Regions from separate parts of the Methylophilus sp. E2MeOHC9 genome, predicted to be linked through region 2. Evidence: predicted binding sites of a transcription regulator. Region 2 holds the regulator's gene; each other region holds the start of a gene.

Region 1 (7,553 bases), 300 kb from region 2:
CAAGGCGCTTAAAGATCAAGCGCTTTGTGTTTCTGAGTTCGGTAAAAGTGAATGGCGAGGCCTCCAGCCAACCGTTTACTGAAGCAGATACGCCAGCGCCACTGGATGCTTATGGCCAGACAAAGCTGGAAGCGGAAACTGCGCTAAAAGCATTCTGTGCAGCGAATGATATGGAATTAGTGATCATTCGCCCTCCCCTGATTTACGGGCCAGGCGTGAAAGCCAACTTCAGGCAATTAATTAAACTCTGTTTGCTACCGCTGCCCTTGCCATTTGCTGCGGTCCATAACAAAAGAAGCTTTATCAGCCTGGATAATCTGGCCGACTTTATTGTTTTGTGTAGCTGGCACCCCAAGGCGGCTGGTCAGACCTTTCTCATTTCAGATGGCGAAGATCTGTCTACAGCGACATTGATTAAAACCATACGGCAGGCTAGCAAGAAACATTCACTGCTTATCCCTTTACCGGCTGGGCTGCTGACGGTGCTATTCAAACTGATAGGCAAATCCAGCCTGGCGCTGCGATTAATGGGTTCGTTGCAGGTGGATATCACTAAAGCGAAAACATTGCTAGGGTGGCAGCCAAAAATCAGTTTCCATGAAGGTATTGTGCGGACATTAAAAGAATAACCATGTTGAAGAGACTACTCGATATTGTTCTGACGCTTAGCGGAGTCATTGTGTTACTTCCGTTTATGATTATCACTTATCTGCTGGTGAAACTGACTTCTGCCGGACCGGCTTTGTACTGGAGCCAGCGTGTCGGTCGCCAAAACCAGCTGTTCCTGATGCCAAAATTCCGCTCCATGCGCATAGGCACACCTCAAATCGCCACACACTTAATGAATCAAATAGCCAACCCTGATGCGTTTTTGACGCCTGTCGGTAGTTTTATCCGCAAGACCAGCCTGGATGAATTGCCACAGCTATGGAGTGTGCTAAAAGGGGATATGTCTGTTGTCGGCCCACGTCCGGCCCTGTTTAACCAGGATGACTTGATCAGCCTGCGCACAGAAAAGAACGTGCATACCCTGAAACCAGGGATGACCGGCTGGGCACAAATCAATGGCCGTGACGAGATTCCTATCCCTGCAAAAGTGACGCTGGATGCTTATTATCTTACGCATCAATCCCTGTGGCTGGATTTTAAAATCATCCTGTTGACCATACTCAAAGTGTTAAGACGTGATAACATCACTCATTAATTTCTAATAATAAACGTTTAAATGCTCAAACTCCCTGTTCGATTTTTATCCGGGCTTGCCTACCTGCACGATGGGCTGGCATTGGCGTTGGCGTGGTGGATAGCGTTTTTATTTCGCTTTAACTTTGAAGTCCCGGGTGCGTACCAAGGCTATTTTTTAGAGAGCCTGCCTGGCGTCTTTCTTTTTTATAGCATCTGTTTTTATGTGCTGGGGCTTTACCGTGGCCTCTGGCGCTTTGCCAGCCTGCCTGATTTGAAGCGTATCGTGCGCGCGATTGCTTTTGGTGCCCTGCTCACGGCCAGTTTTGCTTTAGTGGCACATCCGTCTATCATCATTCCAAGATCAGTGCTGTTCATACACCCGATGTTACTGGTGATCATGATGGGCGGCAGTCGCTTCCTCTATCGCTCGTGGAAAGAAAGACGTTTATTCAACACTGTCGCCGCACAAGGTAAGCCAGTCATCGTCATTGGTGTGGAAGACAGCTCGCTTAATCTGATTAAAGAATTAAGCAAAAGCCCGGAATGGCGCGTGGTGGCGATGATAGACCCGAATGGCAAGCTGGTTGGCCGTGAGATCATGCATACCAAAGTGGAAGGCAGTTTGCAGGATATTCCACAAATTGCAGAACGCCATGGTTCATTGCATTGCATGATCGCGATGCCTGGCAGCCGCCACGAGAAACGCCGCCAGGCGGTCGAGGCAGCCCGTCAGGTCGAAGGCATGGAGGTGTTGACCTTGCCGGCGATGTCAGACCTGATCAGTGGCCGTGTCAGTTTGTCGCAGATCCGCAAGATCGATGTCGAGGATTTGCTGGGACGTGATGTCGTACAACTGGATACGCATGAGCTGAGCGCCATGCTGGCGAATAAAGTAGTGCTGGTTTCAGGGGCTGCGGGTTCTATCGGTTCAGAGCTATGTCGGCAGATTTTAAGCTTCCATCCGACACAGCTTGTATGCCTGGATATTTCAGAATATGCACTTTATACCTTGCAACAAGAATTCAGCCAGTGGACGACGGATACAGAGCTGGTTTATGTCGTCGCCGATGTAAAGAACCGCGTACGCATCCAGCGGGTCCTACAAAACCATCGGCCAGATGTGGTACTGCATGCCGGCGCATATAAACATGTGCCTATGATGGAGCATTTCAATGTGGTCGAAGCGTTACAGAACAATGCTTATGGCACCTATCAGATCGCATCAGCATGTCAGGCAGCCAGGGTGCCTACGTTCGTACAAGTTTCAACCGATAAGGCCGTTAACCCGACCAATGTGATGGGCGCTAGTAAACGCCTGGCCGAGCTGATTTGCCAGGGCTTGCAGCATAGTGAAAAATCGGTGACCCGCTTTATTACCGTGCGCTTTGGCAATGTGCTAGGTAGCAGTGGCAGTGTGATCCCTAAGTTCCGCGAACAGATCGCGCACGGCGGCCCAATTACCATTACTCATCCGGAAATCACGCGTTACTTCATGTCTATCCCTGAGGCGGCACAATTAGTGTTGCAAGCGGCCACCATGGGCAACGGCGGTGAAGTATTCGTGCTCGATATGGGCACGCCGGTCAAAATCATAGACCTGGCGCGCGACATGATTAAGTTGTCCGGACTGCAGGAGCATGATATCCAGATTGAGTTCACCGGTTTGCGCCCGGGCGAAAAACTATACGAAGAGCTGCTGGCGGACGATGAAAACACGTTGCCTACCAGTCACGAAAAATTGCGCATCGCGCAGGCGCGTACGGCTGATAGTGTTTGGTTAGCCAACCTGCTTGAATGGTTGACCAATAGCCCGCATTTAGCTGAATCACAGCTTAAACAGGATTTACAGCGCTGGGTAGAAGAGTATCAGCCTGATACACGTCCGGCACCAAGCATTTCCTTGCGCGGCGAAACCCTGTCTCTAGATACCCTGCCGTCCCCTTCGCAGCAGATTCACTGATAGCGCACACTCCCAACAGGTTAACCTGGCCGTTGGGAGATACTTGGTTGAGCCAAGCCTACTTTTGACAGCGAATAAACAAGACCGGCAATAACATCATTAAAGAATGGGTTAATGGCACATCAACCTAATCCCACCTGCCGATAAGCCGCGATTGCTTGCCTAAAAAGCATATCGAGCGCGCTATGCCCCCATATACTTTTTTATTTACGCATTAAGCGTAGTCTATGGTTTGATGTCGTTTACAATGTCGGACCCACTCAACAACCTCTGCACCAACGCCCTTTATGCCTCATATTACGCTTGATAATGCTAGCTTAGCATTCGGTCATCATGCCTTGCTTGCCCAAGCTTCATTTCAATTAGACCCCGGCGAACGCGTCGGTTTGATTGGCCGCAATGGTGCAGGTAAATCAAGTTTACTTAAAGCGATTGCGGGCACTATCAAACTGGATGAGGGAACCGTATGGCGGGCTCCTAGCGTACGCGTCGTCTATGTGCCGCAAGAACCCGAACTGGACGATAAGCACACCGTATTTGAAGCGGTCGCAGAAGGCCTGGGCAGCTTGCAGCAAACCATCATAGACTACCACCAGGTCACCCATGACATGGGTATGCCCGACGCAAACATTGAAGCGCTGATGGAACACATGCAAGCATTGCAGCATGAAATGGATGCGCAAAATGGCTGGGTAGCGCAATCACGTGTCGAGACCGTGCTCAGCCGCCTGAAACTGGATGCCGATGTATTGGTCTCCACACTGTCTGGTGGCTGGCGTAAACGCGTTGCACTCGGGCGTGCCCTGGTAGCAGAGCCAGAAGTGCTATTACTGGATGAACCGACCAACCACCTGGACCTGGAAGCCATCGAGTGGCTGGAAGATTTGTTATTGGGGTTTAATGGCAGTGTGTTGTTCATTACCCATGACCGCCGTTTCCTGGACAAGCTCGCCACACGCATCACCGAACTGGACCGTGGCAATCTGACCGACTTTGTCGGCAACTTTTCGCAATATCAGATTAAAAAAGAAGAGCTGCTCGCGGTTGAAGAAACCCATGCGGCTAAATTTGATAAGTTTCTGGCACAGGAAGAAGTCTGGATCCGCCAGGGGATCAAGGCGCGTCGTACACGTAATGAAGGCCGCGTGCGGAGACTGGAAGCGCTACGCCTGGACCGCGCAGCCAGACGTGAGCGTCAGGGCGATGTCAAACTCAACCTGGACGCGGGCGAACGTAGTGGAAAGCTGGTAGCAGAGCTTGATCGTGTTTATAAATCCTATGGCGATAAAGCATTGATCAAAGGCTTCAGCACCCGTATTTTACGTGGCGATAAAATTGGTTTACTCGGCCCGAACGGTATCGGTAAATCGACGCTATTGAAACTTATTCTGGGCGACATTGAAGCAGATAGTGGCGACATCCAGCGCGGCACAAAAGTGAATGTGGCCTATTTTGACCAGATGCGGGAGCAGCTGGATGAAGAAGCCACATTGGCTGACACCATCAGCCCGGGTTCAGACTTTGTGGAAATCGGTAATGAGCGTAAACATGTCATCAGCTACCTGGAAGACTTCCTGTTTCCACCACAACGCTCACGTTCACCAGTAAAATCCCTTTCCGGTGGCGAACGCAACCGTTTACTATTGGCACGCCTGTTTGCCCGCCCTGCCAACGTACTTGTGCTGGATGAGCCGACCAATGACCTGGATATTGATACCCTGGAGTTGCTGGAGAATCTGTTACAGGATTACACAGGCACCCTGTTCCTCGTCAGCCATGACCGTGCTTTCCTGGAAAACACCGTTACACAAGTGATTGCTTTTGAAGGACAAGGCAAGTTAACCGAATTCGGTGGTGGATACGATGACTGGTTAAGATTCAGCCAGGATAGGAGTAGCAAAACAGCTCCTACGCCTAAAGCACCGGCCGCGCCCACATCACCGCCCCCTACGGCAACCACGCGGAAAACCTTGAGTTTCAAGGAGCAACGTGAACTGGAGACCTTGCCGGGAGAGATTGAAGTACTAGAACAGGAACAAGCCGCGATTCAAGCACAATTTGCGCAAGGCGATATTTATAAACAGGCGCCAGACCAGGCAAAAGTGTTGCAGGATAGACTCAGTGAGATTGAAGCATTGATATTGCAGAAACTGGAACGCTGGGAAGCGCTGGAAAAACAGCAGTAACCCAGCACGATACGCGCGAAATCCGCACGGAATCAATTGCTTAGCGGATCTAAACCACGCAATCTGTATTAAAAAAGCCGAATCGATTTGATTCGGCTTTTTTGATTAAACGGGAAACACTTACACAGAGAAGCTGGCGCGTGCGCTGTTGCCACCACGTGACTGGCCATTTTTGCCATACAGTTGTGTGCTATTCGTCGTATTGCCTTGCAACACATCCAGTTTTTCCTGGTTGCGCTGGAAGTGCTTATTGATCAGTACACCATTCAGGCGATTAAGCTCTTTTGCTTGCGCCAACTGTTTCTGGAAATTGATCCAGGCATCATCCATCACTGGGCTGGAACGTAATTCCAGCCATTTGGACATCCCGTTTTCATTTGCCTCAAAGCCTGCCGCCGCCAGCGCTGCATAGCGTTGGTTGGCAGCTTCGCCCAAGGATTGCAACAGTTCCACCCGTTTGTCTACCATCTGTTCAATGGTATCAAGGTCAGCAGAAACCAATGCCGTTTGCTCGTTATGCAAATCCTGAATCAACTCGGCCACAAGGGTGGCATCGGCTTCAAAACTAATGGCCGGAACTGAAGTGCGATTTGCATTACTCATAACGTCATCCTTTATTCGGTTGTATCAAATCTTTAACGGTTTGCAGTAAACCATCCGCCACTTTGGCAGTGTCTACCGAGAAATCACCACGCGCAATCGCTGCTTTAATCTCTTCCACTTTATTGGTGTCAAAGACTTCACCGTTAGCCAGACCGGCTTCCAGTGATTGCAACTGCACCGAAGCCGCTGACAAGGTCACATTATCTGACGATGCGTTGGACGAAGTAGCAGATGCTTTTTCGCTGCTTTTGCTGTTGCTGCTTTTATCTAATACCGGTTTATCAACGGTACCAAGTTTCTTAATGGAGTCTGAAATATTCATGCCGTGCCTCTGTCTCTGTCTATCTGGTTGTAAGGGTCTTTAAACCCTCAATTGTTAACAGTACTAACGACATAGTTTAAGCGAACTTTAGGGCTTAATATACTTTTTATCTCAAGTTTATGATCAATAAGCATTTTTCGACTCTAAAAACCCTGAATACTGTTGCTGGCTAAAAACGCACATCCACTTTACCGGAAGCTTGCGCCACGCCTTTAATCACCTGGCCACTGCTGACTTTCACATCGACCACCTGTCCGACATTCGCAGTTTGCATGGCGGTACCATCTGCCGAGATGACGAATCCCTCACCACGGCTGTTTAACTGCACCATCTGGCCCTGCATAATTACTGGCATCGCTTTGAGCAGCTCAGGTCTTAATACAGTGCCCAATGGCATATTCAACGAAGCTTTTTTACCTTCCAGCATAGCTAGGTCAGTGATGATGCCTGCGGGCAGTTTGGTTAAATCACCGGTCTGCATCACGATATCTGATGTCTGCACAGGTGAGCCCTGGCTGACAGGTAACGCGGTCACTGCAAATTCGCCCCAAACCTGCACATCAGCTTGTACGTATAAGGTCCATGGCTTGGTGGCTGATTGCAAACAGCGCACACCAATATGGGTTTTGCCCCATAAGCGCGCGCCTTGTACGGTAAACCCTTCCATCAAATCACACTCAGCAATGCGGATACGGTTATCTAACGGCTGGATTTCAATATTCACTTTGCCTGGATAGCCCTGCGTCTGACTCTGTACATACTGCATCACCGCCTGGTAGACACGCGATTGCATATCACTTGCAGCAGGCGCTACTACACGCTGGTTAGCCGCAACTGCATTGTTAGGCACACGATCAGCCGCCTGCACATGACAGGCAAAAAGCCAGATCAGGCATGGGATCACTGCAGCAAAAATGGTAGGCAGACGAGGTTTCATGGAGTCTTATTCTACGCATGGCAGGCAGAAGTCATTCATGAAATAAAGGCTATTTACCCCTCTTAATTCAAGAATCGTTATTGTCATCGCCGCGTACACTAAGCACAGCTAGTAAAAGTCATGTGTGCGTGAAAGCAGGCCCGCTTAACTGGGTTAACGACGGCAGATGGCAAAACTTTAAGAGTTTTTTCGGGAACACCCGGGAAAGGAAAGACGATGATCAACAAACTGGATGCCGCGCTGAGTTTTCACCAGACGGCGCTGCGCGTGCGCAATCAGCGTCAGGAATTGCTTGCTTCTAATATTGCCAATGCCGATACACCGCAATACAAGGCACGCGACATCGATTTTAAAGCGACC
Region 2 (7,553 bases):
GGTACCGTGATTGCCACCCACCTCAACCATGTGATTTCACTGAATGCCGGTGAACTGCTGGGCCGCCAGGAAGTACAGCAACTGCTGGATCACCTGGGTAAAGAATCCAGCAAACTGATTGAAGAGATCGTGCCTAAGCTGATCACGTTGTCTTCGCTGCAAAAAGTATTACAGAATTTATTGAACGAAGGTGTACACATCCGCGATATGCGCACTATTTTGGAAACCCTGGCAGACCATGCGCAATATAGTCAGGATGCGAATGATCTTACTGCGATGGTGCGTGTCAAACTTGGGCGTGCCATCGTACAGGACTTGTTCCCTTACAGTGACGAAGTGACTGCCATGACGCTGGATGGCCAACTGGAACGCTTACTGCTGCAAGCATTACAAAACAATCAATCCGCACAAAGCGTGATTGAACCTGGCATCGCTGAAAAACTGTCTCAACAGACAGAAGTGGCTGCCAGACAACAGGAGCAAATGGGACTGACACCGGTATTACTGGTCGCCGCCCCACTGCGCCAGGCTTTATCAAGGTTTTTAAGAAGGACTGTCCCGCATCTCAGAGTGCTGTCGCACGACGAGTTGCCAGACAACAAATCAATACGAGTGACCAGCTTAATCGGAGCGCAATAATATGAATATCAGAAGATTTTTTGGCAAGAATGCACGTGAAGCATTGGCTCAAGTGAAACAGGCCTTAGGTGAAGACGCGATTATCGTTGCGAACCGCAGCGTCAATGGCGGCACTGAGATCATGGCCATGCTTGAAACTGATATTGAAAACACCGGTAACAAGCAGTCCTCTGATTCTCCGAATGAGGCTGCGCGCAGCCTGCTGGATTATGTCAATGGCCAAGGCGTCACGCCTGCCAGAGCCCAGCCGCGTATGCCCGAACCAGCGCCTGTTGCCAAACCGATGATGGCTCAGCCTGTGGTAGAAGAAACTGCGAGCACTGATCACATGATGATGGATATGTTTAAACAGCATAGCGAGCAGCAGGAGCAAGCCTACCAGGTTGCCACGCAAACGCTGGAAGAAAAAATGCTCACCATGATGCAGGAAATGCGTCATATGCGCAGTAACTTTGAAACGCAGATGAGTGCCATGACCTGGCAGCATCATTTGCAACACAGTCCGGCTAAATCAAAAGTATTGAGCACCCTGCTCTCTGCCAGCTTTAGCGCCGCGCTGTCACGCCAGATCGCAGAAAAAATGCCTCAGCATATTGATGTGCACAAGGCACCAATGTGGGCGAAAGAAGTCATCAGCCGCAACTTACATACGCTGGATGATGAAGATGCATTGCTGGACAAAGGCGGTGTGTATGCCCTGGTTGGCCCTACGGGTGTAGGCAAAACAACGACCACAGCCAAACTGGCGGCACGTTATGTGATGAAACACGGCACACAGAACCTGGGCCTGATCACCACTGACAGCTACCGTATTGGCGGCTACGAACAATTACGTATCTACGGCAAGATCCTGGGTGTGATGGTGCATGCAGTGAAAGATGAAGAAGACCTGAAAATCGCACTCAATGAGTTAAAAGGCAAACACATGATCCTGATTGACACTGTCGGTGTCAGCCAGCGTGATCAGGCAGTGACTGAACAGCTTTCCATGTTGAGCCGCGCTGAAACGCCTATCCAGAAATTATTGTGCCTGAACGCGACCTCTACCGGTGAAACATTGACCGATGTGATGCGCAGTTATAAAAAGCATGACATGGCAGGTTGCATTGTGACCAAACTCGATGAAGCCGCTGCCATTGGCAACGTGCTGGATGTGTTGATCCGTGAGCGCATGCGCCTGTACTACACCACTGGCGGCCAACGTGTGCCGGAAGATATTGAAGTAGCGAATAAACACGCCCTGGTTGAAAGAGTGTTAACGCCGCATCAAGCCAGCTTGCCTTACCAATACCTGGATGAAGAATTACCACTGGTGATTTCGAGCATGATGCAGGCGCAGGGAGAGCAGCATCATGTTTAATTACCATGACCAGGCCGATGGCCTGCGCCGTATCATGGCCAGGTCATCCGCACGCATCATCAGTGTCATGGCGGCAAATGGCCAGCCTGCTGATCACTGGCTCAGCCAATTGGCCGCCAGCATGGTCAGCCCCGGCAAGCGACTATTGCTGATCCAGGCTAACCAGCGGCCAATGACTAAATACACCTTGCAAGCAGTCGCACAACGCAAAAGCATTCTCAGCCGTGCTGTGGTCAAACATCCGCAAGGTTACGACCTGGCGAGCCTGACTGAAACTAACGTATTAACATCGCCCTTATCCGGCGATTTAAAAACAGAGCTCGACGGTATAGTGAACCAACTTGCGTATGACTACGATACCGTGATGATTGAAGCATTATTAGACCCGAGTGACCAGACATTAGCCCTGCCCGTGATGGCCCAGCATACCTTGGTGATCCAGATGGAACGCCATGATGTCGCCATTAAATCAGCCTATACAACGATCAAGCGTATTTGCCAGCAGCATGGCCAGATGCCTTTAAGCGTTGTGGTCACGGATGCCAATCATGAGCAAGGCCAGCAATACTTTATGCGCTTGAACCAGGTCTGCCAGCAGTTTCTGGGCGTTTCGCTGAGTTTTCTTGGCGCCATTCCCGATAGCAAACTGATGCAACAAGCCCAGGCCAAGCCAGCCTATGGTTTAAAAAACCGTCTTGCAGTGGAATCAACCCCGGCAACGCAATCTGCCATGGCATTTAAAGCGGTTGCCAGAAGCCTGGATCAACAACGTTTAACCACGTCGTCACTGGCTGCTGCCTAGAGTAAAGAGGGAAAACATGTATACCGCTAAAGGCAAAACCAACAATACCGACCAGATGCTGAAGCAGCATAGTGGCCTGGTCAAAAGAATGGCCTACCAGCTGAAGTCCAAATTGCCCTCCTGCGTGGAAGTCGATGACTTGGTACAGGCCGGCATGATAGGCCTGATGGACGCGATCCAGCGTTATGAAGATACGCATGGCGCACAATTTGAAACCTACGCGTCACAGCGGGTACGTGGTGCCATGCTGGACGAGTTACGTGGCGCCGACTGGCTGCCACGCGGTATCCGCAAAAACATGCGCGATATCGAAGTGGCGGTGCAACAGCTTGAACAAAAATTAGGCCGCCCGCCTACCGAATCTGAAATCGCTAAACACATGAACTTCAGTCTTGAAGACTACTATGATGTGTTGAGCGACTGTCAGGGTCACCAGCTCATTTATTACGAAGACTTTCATGACGATGATGGCGGTGGCGAACACTTCCTGGACCGTTTTGTTGATGATGATAGCAATGACCCGGTCAAATCCCTGCTGGAAAGCGATTTCCGTGAGGCATTGATTGACTCGATTGACCATCTGCCGGAACGCGAAAAAATGCTGATGGGCCTGTACTACGAACAGGAACTGAACCTGAAAGAGATAGGCGCCATCATGAATGTCTCGGAATCGCGTGTATGCCAGCTGCATAGCCAGGCCGTGGCCCGCTTACGTGCGTCCATGCGTGACAAATCCTGGACCGGGGTATCGTAATGGATTGGGGCAGCCTGGCAGGGCTGATCATTGCGCTCGCTGGCCTGGTGCTGGGGCAAACCTTAGAGGGTGGCCACCTTAAATCACTGATGCAGCCAGCCGCTTTTATGGTGGTGATGTTTGGCACCACCGGCGCGGTATTGCTGCAAAGCGAACTCAAGACATTTCTCAAAGGCCTGCGCATGTTGCGCTGGGTATTCGTGCATCCTGAAGATGACCGTCATAAACTGGCCCAGCGTATCAACCAGTGGAGCCAGCAAGCACGTAAAGAAAGTGTGTTATCGCTGGAAAGCCAGATCAAGCGCGAGCAAGACCCCTTTGTGCGCAAAGGCTTGCAGTTATTAGTCGATGGCACCCCTGCCGACCGCATCCGCGAAGTATGTGCCATTGATATGTATTACTTTGAAGTACAGGAACGTGATGCAGCCAAGATCTGGTCTGCTGCCGGTGGCTATGCGCCAACTGTGGGCATTATCGGCGCGGTACTCGGCCTGATCCATGTCATGGAAAACTTGTCGGACCCGGCCAAAATCGGTAGCGGCATCGCAGTGGCTTTCGTTGCCACTATCTATGGCGTTGCGCTGGCCAACCTGGTTTTTCTGCCGATTGCCAATAAATTAAAGGGACATATACAGCATGAAATTTCACGTCGTGAAATGCTGCTGAATGCCTGGGTCTCTATCGCCAGGGGCGATAACCCCAAACTGGTCAGTGAACGCCTGGAAGCCTATCTGCGCCTCAGGGAGTCGTAATGTACCGGCGCAAGATCCACGATGATGACGATGACAGCCACGACAGGTGGCTGATTTCCTATGCGGATTTCATCACCCTGTTATTCGCTTTTTTTGTGGTCATGTACGCCACCTCCAGCATCAACCTGAATAAATACCAGGCGCTCTCCAGTTCAGTGGTCACGGCTTTTCAGGGTAAACCCGGCCAAACGCCTACCATGAGTACCGATACGCCTGCTTCGTTACAAAACCAGAGTGCGAAACTTAAACCACTGCCACTCAATTATCTATACCAGGAAAAAAAGCAGCGTGACCTGGATAAGATGCGCGCCATTGGTCAACAGCTGGCTAATATACTTTCACTATGGATAGAACAAAAAAAACTTTCTATCCACCAGGGTGAATTTGGCATCGATATCACTTTGCAAAGTGGCTTATTGTTCAAGGCTGATCAATCCACGCTTTCTGATGAAGGCCCTTATGTGATCAAACTGATTGGCGAGCAATTAAAAGACGAATATCGTACTGTGCAGGTGGAAGGTCATATTGATCGCCACATGTATAGCGATGACGCTAACCCTGAAGCCAGACGCTGGGAAACAACCGCCACTCAGGCTGCGCGTGTAGCAGCCATCCTTGGCATACGTGGCGTGAGTAGCAAACGCTTATCCGCAATCGGCCTGGCCGATACCAAACCTGCTTCCAGCAGTGAAAACAATTTGGCGCAAACCGTGAATAACCGCATCATCATCCGTATTCTGACGGCTGAAAGCAATGCGCAACAGGCAGCTAACAACACCAATACGACACAGCTTGAGATTCTGCCAAAAGCGGTTGAGGCATTGGAGGCACCAGTGAATGCACCACTGGCAGAAACGCCTGCTCCTGCTGTCGTCTCCACCAACCCATAACCCCCTGCTTACTGTGGCACTTGCTCCAGGCAAGCTTCAAACTGCGCAATAGGCATGGGTTTGCCAAACAAATATCCTTGATAACGGCGGCAGCCATTATTCAATAACAACTCCATCTGTTCCTGCGTTTCTACCCCTTCGGCAATCACGCTGAGATACATGCTTTGTGCCATGGCGATAATCGTCCGTACGATGGTGCGGTCATGGCTGTCTGTGACGATATCATTGACGAATGAACGGTCGATCTTGAGCTGGTATAAAGGTAATTTTTTGAGATATTGCAACGAAGAATAGCCGGTGCCAAAGTCATCCAGTGAAAACTGGATGCCGATATGGCTAAGCTCGGTCATGATACTCACGGCGTCATCCACGTTTTCTAGCAACAGGCTTTCTGTGAGTTCCAGGCGCAACGCATTCGGATTGATCTGGTGTTTCTGGATGCAGGCTTTGACCATCGAAATAAAATTGGCCTGCCTGAACTGCCTGGCACTGATGTTCACCGATAAGCTTAGGTCACTGGTTTTGCGGGCATGCTGCCACTTTGCAATCTGGGCGCAGGCCTGATCAAGCACCCACATACCGATATCAATAATGAGCCCGCTGGATTCTGCTACTGGGATAAACTGCAATGGTGAAATAAAGCCCCGCGCAGGATGCTGCCAGCGCAATAATGCCTCAGCGCCGAACGGCCTGCCTGTATGGTCAACCTGTACCTGGTAATGCAACGCCAGTTGCTGCTGTTCGATCGCCAGCCGCAAGTCGGCTTCTAGCATCACCTGGGTGGCGATTTCTGTTTGCATGCCGGGTTCATACACACACACGGTATTGCGCCCTGCCTGCTTGGCTCTGTGCATGGCGATATCTACCGCTTTCACAAAGTCGGTGTCACGTGCATCTACACTGTTAAAGCTGGATAAACCCATGCTGGAGGTGATTTGCAGCTTCTGGCTATCCACTTTAAACGCACGTTCAAATATCTTTTGCAGTTTTCGCTGCAGCACCCACACTTGTTGCATGGCTTTATCGGCTTCACTGGCAAGGCCAGACAGCAGGATCAGGAACTCATCGCCTCCCATACACGCCAAAAAATGGGGTTTAGCCACTTTTTGCAGCCGCTCGGCGACCTGCTGTAGCAAGCGATTGCCCAAGGCATGACCGTGCGCCTCATTGATCCATTTGAAGTGATCTATATCGAGATAGATCAAACCCCAGTGCTGGCCTGTCGCCGGCTGTAATTGCACCCGTTGCAACACTTCATAGGCTTTTCTGCGGTTAGGTAAGCCGGTCACCGGCTCAAGGTAAGCCAGGGCTTCCATGGTGTCCTGTGACAGGTGTCGATCGACCACAATGCTGATTAACTTGGCAGCCTGTTCAATCATGGATTGCTCAATGGCAGTCGGCGTTTGCGGCTGGCGGTAATAAATGGCAAGTGCACCGAGAATGTCACCATCGGCAGTCAGCAACGGTTCGGCCCAGCCTGCATGAATGCCGGAGGCTAGCGCGGTCTCGCGGTGATTCACCCAGTAAGGATGCGTCATCACATCGTCGACAATCACGCGTTGTTTCATGGCGATTGAAGTCGCCAGTGACCCATGATCTGTTTCCAGCTGTAGCTGCCGCAAAGTTTCGAGCATGGTCTGCGGCAAGGTAGGTGCAATCACTGTTTGCACTAGTTTGCCCAGGTTCTGCGTCAGCACAATGGCGCAATACATATCCGTATGCAGGGTTTCGATATCACGCGCAATGGTTTCCAGCGCCCGCGTTGCATCCGGCTCTTTAAGAACCAGTTCCAGCATAGAGAACTGAAAGCGCTCGTAAGCGATCGCGCGCAGTTTTTCTTGTTGCGATGCCTGCACTGCCTGGTGTTCATGGGTAATCTCGCGTACCAGCAATAAAGACCGCTGCTTACCTGCATGATCGGAAAAATCATGCGTGACACATTCCAGCCAGCGATTCTGCTTGTCTTGTAATGCGAGCTGTATGGTGCGCTGGCTAATACCAGGCAAAGGCTGCGCGAGCATGCCTTGCAAAGGCGCATGCGTGATGGGAGGTAAACACTGCCATACCGAGGTGATGGCCTGGACTGTGAGCTCAGGCGCAAATTCAGGCACAGGAATATCGGCCCGATTAAAAAACAATAGGGCTACACATTTCCCCTGCTGATCGGTTTCTGCTGCTAACCCAAAATCAGAGGGGTCCGCCGTGGATTGCCATCTTTCAAACGTGCTGGCGAGCGCCTGATTCGCCAGAACGAATGCGCTGGGCTCGAGTATTACTTTTGACATCACATACCTTCACAACCGCAGTGTAAAATCCAACAGCCGGCAACCAAGCAACCCGCTACTTGTCGGTCGTT
Region 3 (7,553 bases), 330 kb from region 2:
AAGCCCCTGCCGGCCGCTTCATCCGCGATAGGGGCCAATGCCTGGCGTTCGCAGTTATCGGTAAAAAAGAAAGTGATGGCGGGCAGGTTATTGAGTGCAGGTGTCGTCATGATTGCGTCTTATCCATGCAAATGTTTTGAAAAAATTACACTGAAACGGAATTCGCTTTGTGTATAGTTAGGCACGCAGCTTTCGAAGGCTTGATGCGGCCATTCCGGCAACTGATTGATAAACCATTCCGGTGTGTAATATGTGTGGTGCAAACCACGGTATTTCTCTTCATATTCAGCCTCAGTCAGCGCTTCACGGCGAGCCAGCTCACAGGCTTCACGAGTGGCCGCATTCGGGACATCCAGTATGGCAATACCATGCCTGGCTTTTTTCCACATGGCCTGCAATACCTGCGCTGCTGTCGCTTCATCAAAATAGTGAAACACGCTGTTGGCGATGACAAAATCGTAAGTGGTTTCGGTGTCCAGTGACTGTGCGCCCTGGACGAGGAATTCACCATCTGGCATGGCTTTTTGTGCGGCTGCTATCAGGCCTGCTGCGTAATCCAGGCCGCCCACTTCGAGTGCCATTTGTTCACGCAGCGAAAACAGGAAAGCGCCGGCGCCGCAGCCGACTTCGAATAGTGAGTTGCCAGCTTTCAGGCCCAGCTTTTCACTGATACGGCGGGTATATTCCTGCCAGTCAGCCAGGTTGATCTTACCGGCGCCACTGTCAAAGCCATCCAGCGAGATCAGTGTTTCCAGTGTGATCGCGTGTTGCGGTTGCAGGGTACGTTTTTCCCAGATTTGTTGCCATAAATTGCTCATGAGTTCGCTTCCATTTTTTGACTGACGGCTTTCAGCACGCGTGCGCGCAGCTGCGTGCTGCTGATGCCTTCGGTGCGTGGCAGGATATGTAATTTTTCGGCTGCAATCGGGTTGCTGTTATCGTGGCCGTGGACAAGTAAATCAATGCGGTGTTGCTGCAAGAATGCGTCATCGAGCAACCATGGGCTGGGCACGACTTCATCTACGTCGCGCATGGCCAATAATACTTCTGCACGTGCGGCATAATCCAGCTCAGGCTCGTAGCCTTTTTTACTGCGGATTTCTTCATCAGTGGTCAATGCCACGACGACGTGTCCCAACTGTTTTGCCTGTTTTAACAAACGGACATGGCCATGATGGATCAGCGTGGCAGACATATCAACCATGATGCGTTTTTGATGACTCATGCCAGTACCTCCAGCATGTTTAGGATCTCGCCACGCGCCGCTTTACCCAGATGGGCTTCACCCAGGTGGCAAACTACGCTGCCACGGCTGATGCCACGCGGAGCATATAGGACTGCGCGCGGGTCATGGGAACCTATCCTGGCATCGATCCAGGTGCAGAGTGCAGGTTGATGGCTGTCTTGATGAGTGGCGTAGCCTGAAAATTTTTGCAACATGGCGGCTTTGTTAATAAACACCGCCTGACGTAAGTCTTGATGTTTTTGCAACACCTCATACAGCGAAGCAATCGCATGATAAGGGCCGGTCATACGCCGTTCCAGGTGGGTATGCAGATTGAGGTAAAACCCATCTACTGTATTGGTTGGTAACTGGTTAAATGCGATAAAAGCCGCACCAGTCAGCCCGAATAAGCCTTTGCACGAGCTATAGGCAATCACATCTGCCTGGTCGTGATCATCTTCGAGGCCGATGGAGGCAGTGGCATCGAGAAACAGCTGCGCGTCAGCACGGTTTGCCAGCGCACGTAATTCATTCATGGGCAATTTGAGGCCTATGCTGGTTTCGGTATAGCAAGCCACTACCCAGTCATATTGGTCGGCGATATCTGCCAGGTCCAGCCAGTTGACGAAAGTGACCGATCTGACATGGCCCAGGCGTTGTGCCGCTTCGGCAAAACTCACCAGACGTTGTGCGTAGTAGCCGCTGTCTATGACCAGTACCTTGCCGAATAGGAAATTCAATGAGGCGATTTCCAGTGCCAGGCTGGCAGAACCTTGCAGACGCGCAATCTGGGCGTGTCCGGTCATGTTTTTTAATGCATCTAGCACCGCAGCTTCCACTTGCTGGTAATCGGTGTCGCCACGGCCAAAACATGGGCGCAAGCCGAGCAGATTTTCTTCCAGTAAACTGGCAGGACCTGCGGTAAATAAGGCTTTGGCGCTATTTTGCTGCGTGATATGCGCCAGTAAGGTTGGCGACTGATCAGGCATAAGCGACCTCTTCCAGAAACTGCATAAAGTCCTGTTTGTTTTGTGCAGGCGTGCGGGTAGGGCGTCCCAGGTCAGCGCGCGCACCACGGCGACAAAGCACTTCAATAAAGCAGCTTTGACCCAGACTTAAAGCGTAATGCAACGATTCATCGAGTTGGCCACCGGAACTGACGCGGATCACCCACTGGTAACCAGCCGCCTTGGCGATGCTGGATAGATTCAATTGCGCAGCCACGGTAGGTTGACCACCCACAGAATCATGCGCGCCATTATTAAAGACGATATGGACCAGGTTGCGTTGTTGTGCGCTCAAGGTCAGGCTGCCCATATGCATGAGCATGGCGCCATCACCGTCCAGGCAAACTACTTGCCGTTCAGGTTGTGCCAGCGCGATGCCACAAGCAATTTGCGAAGCATGGCCCATACCACCTACCGTTAAAAAGTCGCGGGAATGCCCGCTTTTTTGTGCATGCCGTAATTCAAACAGCTCACGAGAAGCCATGCCAGTGGTCGCAACTACGGCAACATCCTCTGCCAGCAGGCGTACGACATTGGTCAGCATATCTTCACGGCTAGGCAGGGTGGCTTCATTGGCATGGCCGGATTTAATGACTGCTTTTGCTTTATAAGGCGCAAAACTTTGTTTGCGCACTATCAGGGCCACCGGGCCTGACCGGCGTTTTGCCAATGCCAGCAACCTGCGCGTTTGCGTTAAGGCGCAACTGATATCTGTCTGGAAAATTTCAAACGGGATACCCATCATTTCCAGTTGTTCCAGCGTAATCTGGCCTTGTTTAATGTGTTGCGGCTCGTCATGGATCTGGGTGCCATCCGGCTGCATTTCACCGCGCCAGCCTATCACCATCAGCATGGGGATACCATAAATCTGTGGGTCTGCCAGCGAAGCGATCGGATTCACCACATTGCCCAGGCCGGAGTTTTGCATATACACCAGCCCCGGGCTGCCTGTGGCCAGGTAATGTCCCATCGCCAGGCCAGTGGCGCCGCCTTCATTGGCAGCAATCACATGTTTGTGCTCGGGCAGGCGATCAGAAAAGCAGGCACACAATTCCTTTAGCAAGGAATCGGGCACACCCGTAAAAAACTGCACACCTGCGTGTTGCAGCGCTTCCAGAAATGCACCAGCTTCAATCATGTGGGATGCTCCTTTATTATTTGGTACCGGGGATCAGCGACAGTACATCGTTGATCGACATCAGTTCGGATTCAACTTCTGCGGTCCTGCCATTCTTGAGGATTTCGATGGCAGTGCGTTGCATGGCCGGGTAAGCCGCGCGCATCATATGGTTGGCGTAAATCACCAGGTTGAATCCACGGGCGGCCAGCTCTTCCTCAGTGACTGTGCAATAGCTGGTAGGCACGCACACCAGTGGTGTGGTCGGGAATTCAGATTTAAAGATTTTGGCAAATTCGAATACTTCATCGGGTGATTTCTGGCGGCTGTGGATCATAATGCCGTCTACGCCTGCACCGACATACGCTTGTGCACGCTTGACCGCGTCTTCCATGCCTTTTTCCAGGATCAGGCTTTCTATCCTGGCAATCACCATAAAGTCATCGCTGACGCGGGCAGCACGGCCTGCGGCGATTTTGTCGCAGAAAGGCTGTATGTCATCCTGCAACTGCGCCACCTCATTACCAAACAGCGAATTCTTTTTCAAGCCTATCTTGTCTTCAATAATGGTGGCTGAAATGCCCAGGCGTTCCATGCTGCGCACATTGAGTTCAAAGTGTTCCAGTTTGCCGCCGGTATCTGCATCCATGACTAATGGTTTAGTCGTCACATCGAAAATATCATTGATGTTGGATAAACGGCTGTTGATTTCTACCGCTTCAATATCCGGTTTGCCGCGCGCAGTCGAGTCAGTCAGCGAGCTGGACCAGAAGCCATCAAACTGGCAGTTCTTACCGTTGCGCTGGGCGATGGCATGTTCAGCTATCAGGGCCGAGATCGGGTTGTGTGCTTCAATAAATCTGGAAATAGGTTTGGCGGCCAGCAATCTTTTTAAAGTGCGGCGGCGGATATCCGGTGTAGTGCCCAGTGTTTGTATCTGGCCCAGCATTTCATTGGAGGAAATGCCGCGCGTATAAGGGATTTCGATCAGGTGGCCACCATATTCGGCAAGTGCGGCACGGGCGCGCTCACGATAAGGCAATAACGGGCCGTCCAGCCAGTCATCGCCATGTACCATGATGTCGGGTTTGTGCTTCAGCAGGTTGGGCGCATAGTCCCATTCTTCCTGCGGTACGACGTTGACCACGCCACGAATATTTTCAACGATGGATTTACGCTGATCGTAAGTCAGGTATGGCAAGCGTTTGTGATCAGCCACTGCCGCATCGGACAATAATCCTATCGTCACATCGCCGTACTTTCTCGCCTGTTCGATGATATTGATATGCCCGTGATGCAGAATATCTACCGTCATACCTACATAAACTGATGCCATGCAACACTCCTATATATATGCATTGTTCAAACCAGCCGAAAACATCTGTTGAACATCTATAGGAATTATGAAATGCAGGGCATGGAATTGATTGTGTGAAAAACGCCTTAAAGCTCCTTTAAATCCTTATCTATATATTTACCTATATATAAGGTTGCTTTTCATGTACATCTCGCATCCGCTAGTTAAATAAATTAAGAGGTGATTCACGGCTAACTCCGCCAATGGATTTGTGCTGGCTTTATTTAGAATGGAGCAAGTTGAATTTATGGTTATGAATTCTAAAACTATATAAATTTCAAGAAGGGCTAAAGAACTCCTGAGAGTCGTCGTTAACAGAAACAAGTGCTCGACCGATGTCAAGATGTAAAACAAGAAATTTTAAATGCAACATTAAAGAAATTTCGGAAGCGGTCGATAACATAAACAACAACGATGAATTTGCAAATTGAAAACTGGTAGTAAGCGAATCAACGTTGAGGAAATAGTAATACGACGATTTGACACTTAACTGGATATACGACTCTCAAGGAGAAATAACATGGCTGCAGTAATTAACACAAACATTGCATCTTTAAACGCACAACGTAACCTGAGCACTTCTCAGTCAAGCATGAATCAATCGATTCAACGTTTGTCTTCAGGTCTGCGTATCAACAGTTCTAAAGATGACGCCGCTGGCTTGGCAATTGCAACACGTATGGACGCTCAAGTGCGTGGTATGGATGTTGCGATTCGTAACTCTAACGATGCGATCTCTTTCCTGCAAACTGCTGAAGGTGGTTTGTCTAAAGGTACAGACGCTCTGCAACGTATGCGTGAATTGGCTGTACAGGCAGCTAACGGTTCTTACAGTACTGGTGACCGTGCAAACCTGGATGCTGAATATTCACAACTGAAAGAAGAATTGACACGTTTGAGCACCGCCACCAAGTTTAACGGCGAAGCTGCATTAGGTAAGGGTTATCAGTTCCAGGTTGGTGCAGATGCTTCTGACACAATCAGTGTGAGCTCTGTAGCCGCTGTAAGTATGGCTGGTTCACTGTCTTCTGCTTCTGCTGCTTCTGCTGCACTGACAGCGATTGACGCTGCACTGGATAGTGTAAACACCAACCGTGCGACATTGGGTGCTTACCAAAACCGTTTTGAATCTGTAATCAGCAACTTGCAAATTTCTTCTGAAAACATGTCTGCTGCTAAGTCTCGTATCATGGATGCTGACTTTGCTTCAGAAACAGCGAAGATGACACGTGCACAGATTCTGCAACAAGCAGGTACAGCGATGTTGGCTCAAGCTAACCAGCTGCCTAACCAAGTGATGTCACTGTTAAGAGGTTAATTCCCCAACCAGTTGAATCATATCCACAGAGATCCGTCTCTGTGGATTTAGGTTAAGCAGAAGGAGCAATATCATGAGTCAATCTATAGATGGAATAGGCGGACGTCCGGTGAACGGACTAGCTTCTGTGAATAGTCTTAAGTTGGTGAAGTATGGTAATGGTGAGCAAAAAGCTGCTGAGGTATTAGACAAGGCAACTTTGACAGGGGCAGTCAACAAGCTGAATGAGTATGTTGCACCTGCATTGCAAACCATAGAGTTTTCGATTGATGACGAGTCTGATCGCATCATCGTGAAGGTGGTGGATACTGAAACACAAAAAGTATTGCGCCAGATCCCGAACGAAGAAGTACTTGCGATTAGTAAAACCCTGGATAAATTGCGTGGTCTGGTGATCAGGCAGGCAGTTTAGGGCAACTGTTTTAAAGTGTCTGGAGATTAAAAGATGGCTTCAATTACATCAACAACCGGTGCATCCGGACTGGCAATTGACTCGATAGTCACCGGGTTGATGACGCTTGAGCAACAGCCCATCACACAGATCAAGACACAAGTCAGCTCATACAATACCAAACTCACCGCTTACGGCACGTTGAAAAGCGGTTTAAGTACTTTTCAGGCTGCAGTTGATAAATTGGCAACGGCTGCCAAATTCACTTCGCAAGCTGCCAAGTTGTCTGATAGTAGCAGCCTTGCGGCCACTGCTGACGGCACAGCGGCAAACGGCAGTTACAGCATTGCAGTCACCCAGCTGGCCACTTCACAAAAACTTGCCACATCGGCTTATGCCAGTGCCACCGATATTATCGGCACCGGTACCCTGAACATTTCTTTTGGCAGCTACACTGCGAGCCCTGCAAGCTTCACGGCCAATGCAGACAAGCAGGCACTTAGTATCACCATAGACAGCACCAACAATACGCTGTCAGGCATCCGTGATGCGATCAATGCTAAAAATGCGTCGGTGACGGCCTCGATTGTGAATGACGGTAGCGGTAACCGCCTGGTGATCACTTCAAAAGACACCGGCGCGGTGAACAGCCTGAAAATCGATGTGACTGATACCGATGGTAATAGCACAGATGGCACCGGCTTGTCGGCACTCGCTTATGATCCATTAAGCACTGTGGGTGCAGGCAAAAACATGACGCAGTTGGTGGGCGCACAAAATGCGCTGCTGACGGTAGATGGCCTGAGTATCAGCAAGCCAAGCAATACACTGAATGATGTGATTCAGGGTGTGACTTTAAACCTGAAATCGATCACCAGTGTGAATACCACGCTTGAGATTGCCACAGATACTGACACCATACAGGCATCGGTACAGAATTTCGTCGATGCCTACAACAAGCTGAATTCCAGCTTGCGTGACCTGACCAAGTTTGTGGAAGGGGGATCTTCCTCTAACGGACCATTGCTAGGGGATTCAACCACACGCGACATCATGGTCAAGCTGAAATCCATGCTGGCACGCCCTTCAACCACGGCAACCACATTCCGCACGTTAAGTGATATAGGGGTGAAGTCTG

Evidence for each region. The regulator FliA, encoded in region 2, starts transcription of late flagellar genes. The targets are predictions, from matches to a motif close to CTAAAGTTNNCNNAAANNNTGCCGATANNA.
Region 1: a site for FliA is predicted at 6,318-6,347, ahead of flgM (flagellar biosynthesis anti-sigma factor FlgM). Genes of this name have one in related genera too.
Region 3: a site for FliA is predicted at 4,994-5,023, ahead of ACSSVF_RS12775 (flagellin N-terminal helical domain-containing protein). Genes of this name have one in related genera too.

What each region holds. Positions count from the first base shown of each region.
Region 1 is NZ_CP196024.1:2,612,122-2,619,674, forward strand. It holds gene ACSSVF_RS12580 (NAD-dependent epimerase/dehydratase family protein) at 1-629, shown strand, start outside; gene ACSSVF_RS12585 (sugar transferase) at 632-1,204, shown strand; gene ACSSVF_RS12590 (polysaccharide biosynthesis protein) at 1,226-3,145, shown strand; gene ACSSVF_RS12595 (ATP-binding cassette domain-containing protein) at 3,433-5,331, shown strand; gene ACSSVF_RS12600 (flagella synthesis protein FlgN) at 5,452-5,934, opposite strand; gene flgM (flagellar biosynthesis anti-sigma factor FlgM) at 5,939-6,256, opposite strand; gene flgA (flagellar basal body P-ring formation chaperone FlgA) at 6,426-7,193, opposite strand; gene flgB (flagellar basal body rod protein FlgB) at 7,410-7,553, shown strand, end outside.
Region 2 is NZ_CP196024.1:2,311,689-2,319,241, reverse strand. It holds gene flhA (flagellar biosynthesis protein FlhA) at 1-639, shown strand, start outside; gene flhF (flagellar biosynthesis GTPase FlhF) at 641-1,999, shown strand; gene ACSSVF_RS11200 (MinD/ParA family ATP-binding protein) at 1,992-2,801, shown strand; gene ACSSVF_RS11195 (RNA polymerase sigma factor FliA) at 2,818-3,555, shown strand; gene ACSSVF_RS11190 (flagellar motor protein) at 3,555-4,307, shown strand; gene ACSSVF_RS11185 (flagellar motor protein MotB) at 4,307-5,197, shown strand; gene ACSSVF_RS11180 (putative bifunctional diguanylate cyclase/phosphodiesterase) at 5,206-7,482, opposite strand.
Region 3 is NZ_CP196024.1:2,645,784-2,653,336, reverse strand. It holds gene ACSSVF_RS12805 (tetratricopeptide repeat protein) at 1-110, opposite strand, end outside; gene ACSSVF_RS12800 (class I SAM-dependent methyltransferase) at 120-818, opposite strand; gene ACSSVF_RS12795 (adenylyltransferase/cytidyltransferase family protein) at 815-1,225, opposite strand; gene ACSSVF_RS12790 (pyridoxal-phosphate-dependent aminotransferase family protein) at 1,222-2,214, opposite strand; gene aepY (phosphonopyruvate decarboxylase) at 2,207-3,370, opposite strand; gene aepX (phosphoenolpyruvate mutase) at 3,387-4,685, opposite strand; gene ACSSVF_RS12775 (flagellin N-terminal helical domain-containing protein) at 5,227-6,024, shown strand; gene ACSSVF_RS12770 (flagellar protein FlaG) at 6,095-6,436, shown strand; gene fliD (flagellar filament capping protein FliD) at 6,470-7,553, shown strand, end outside.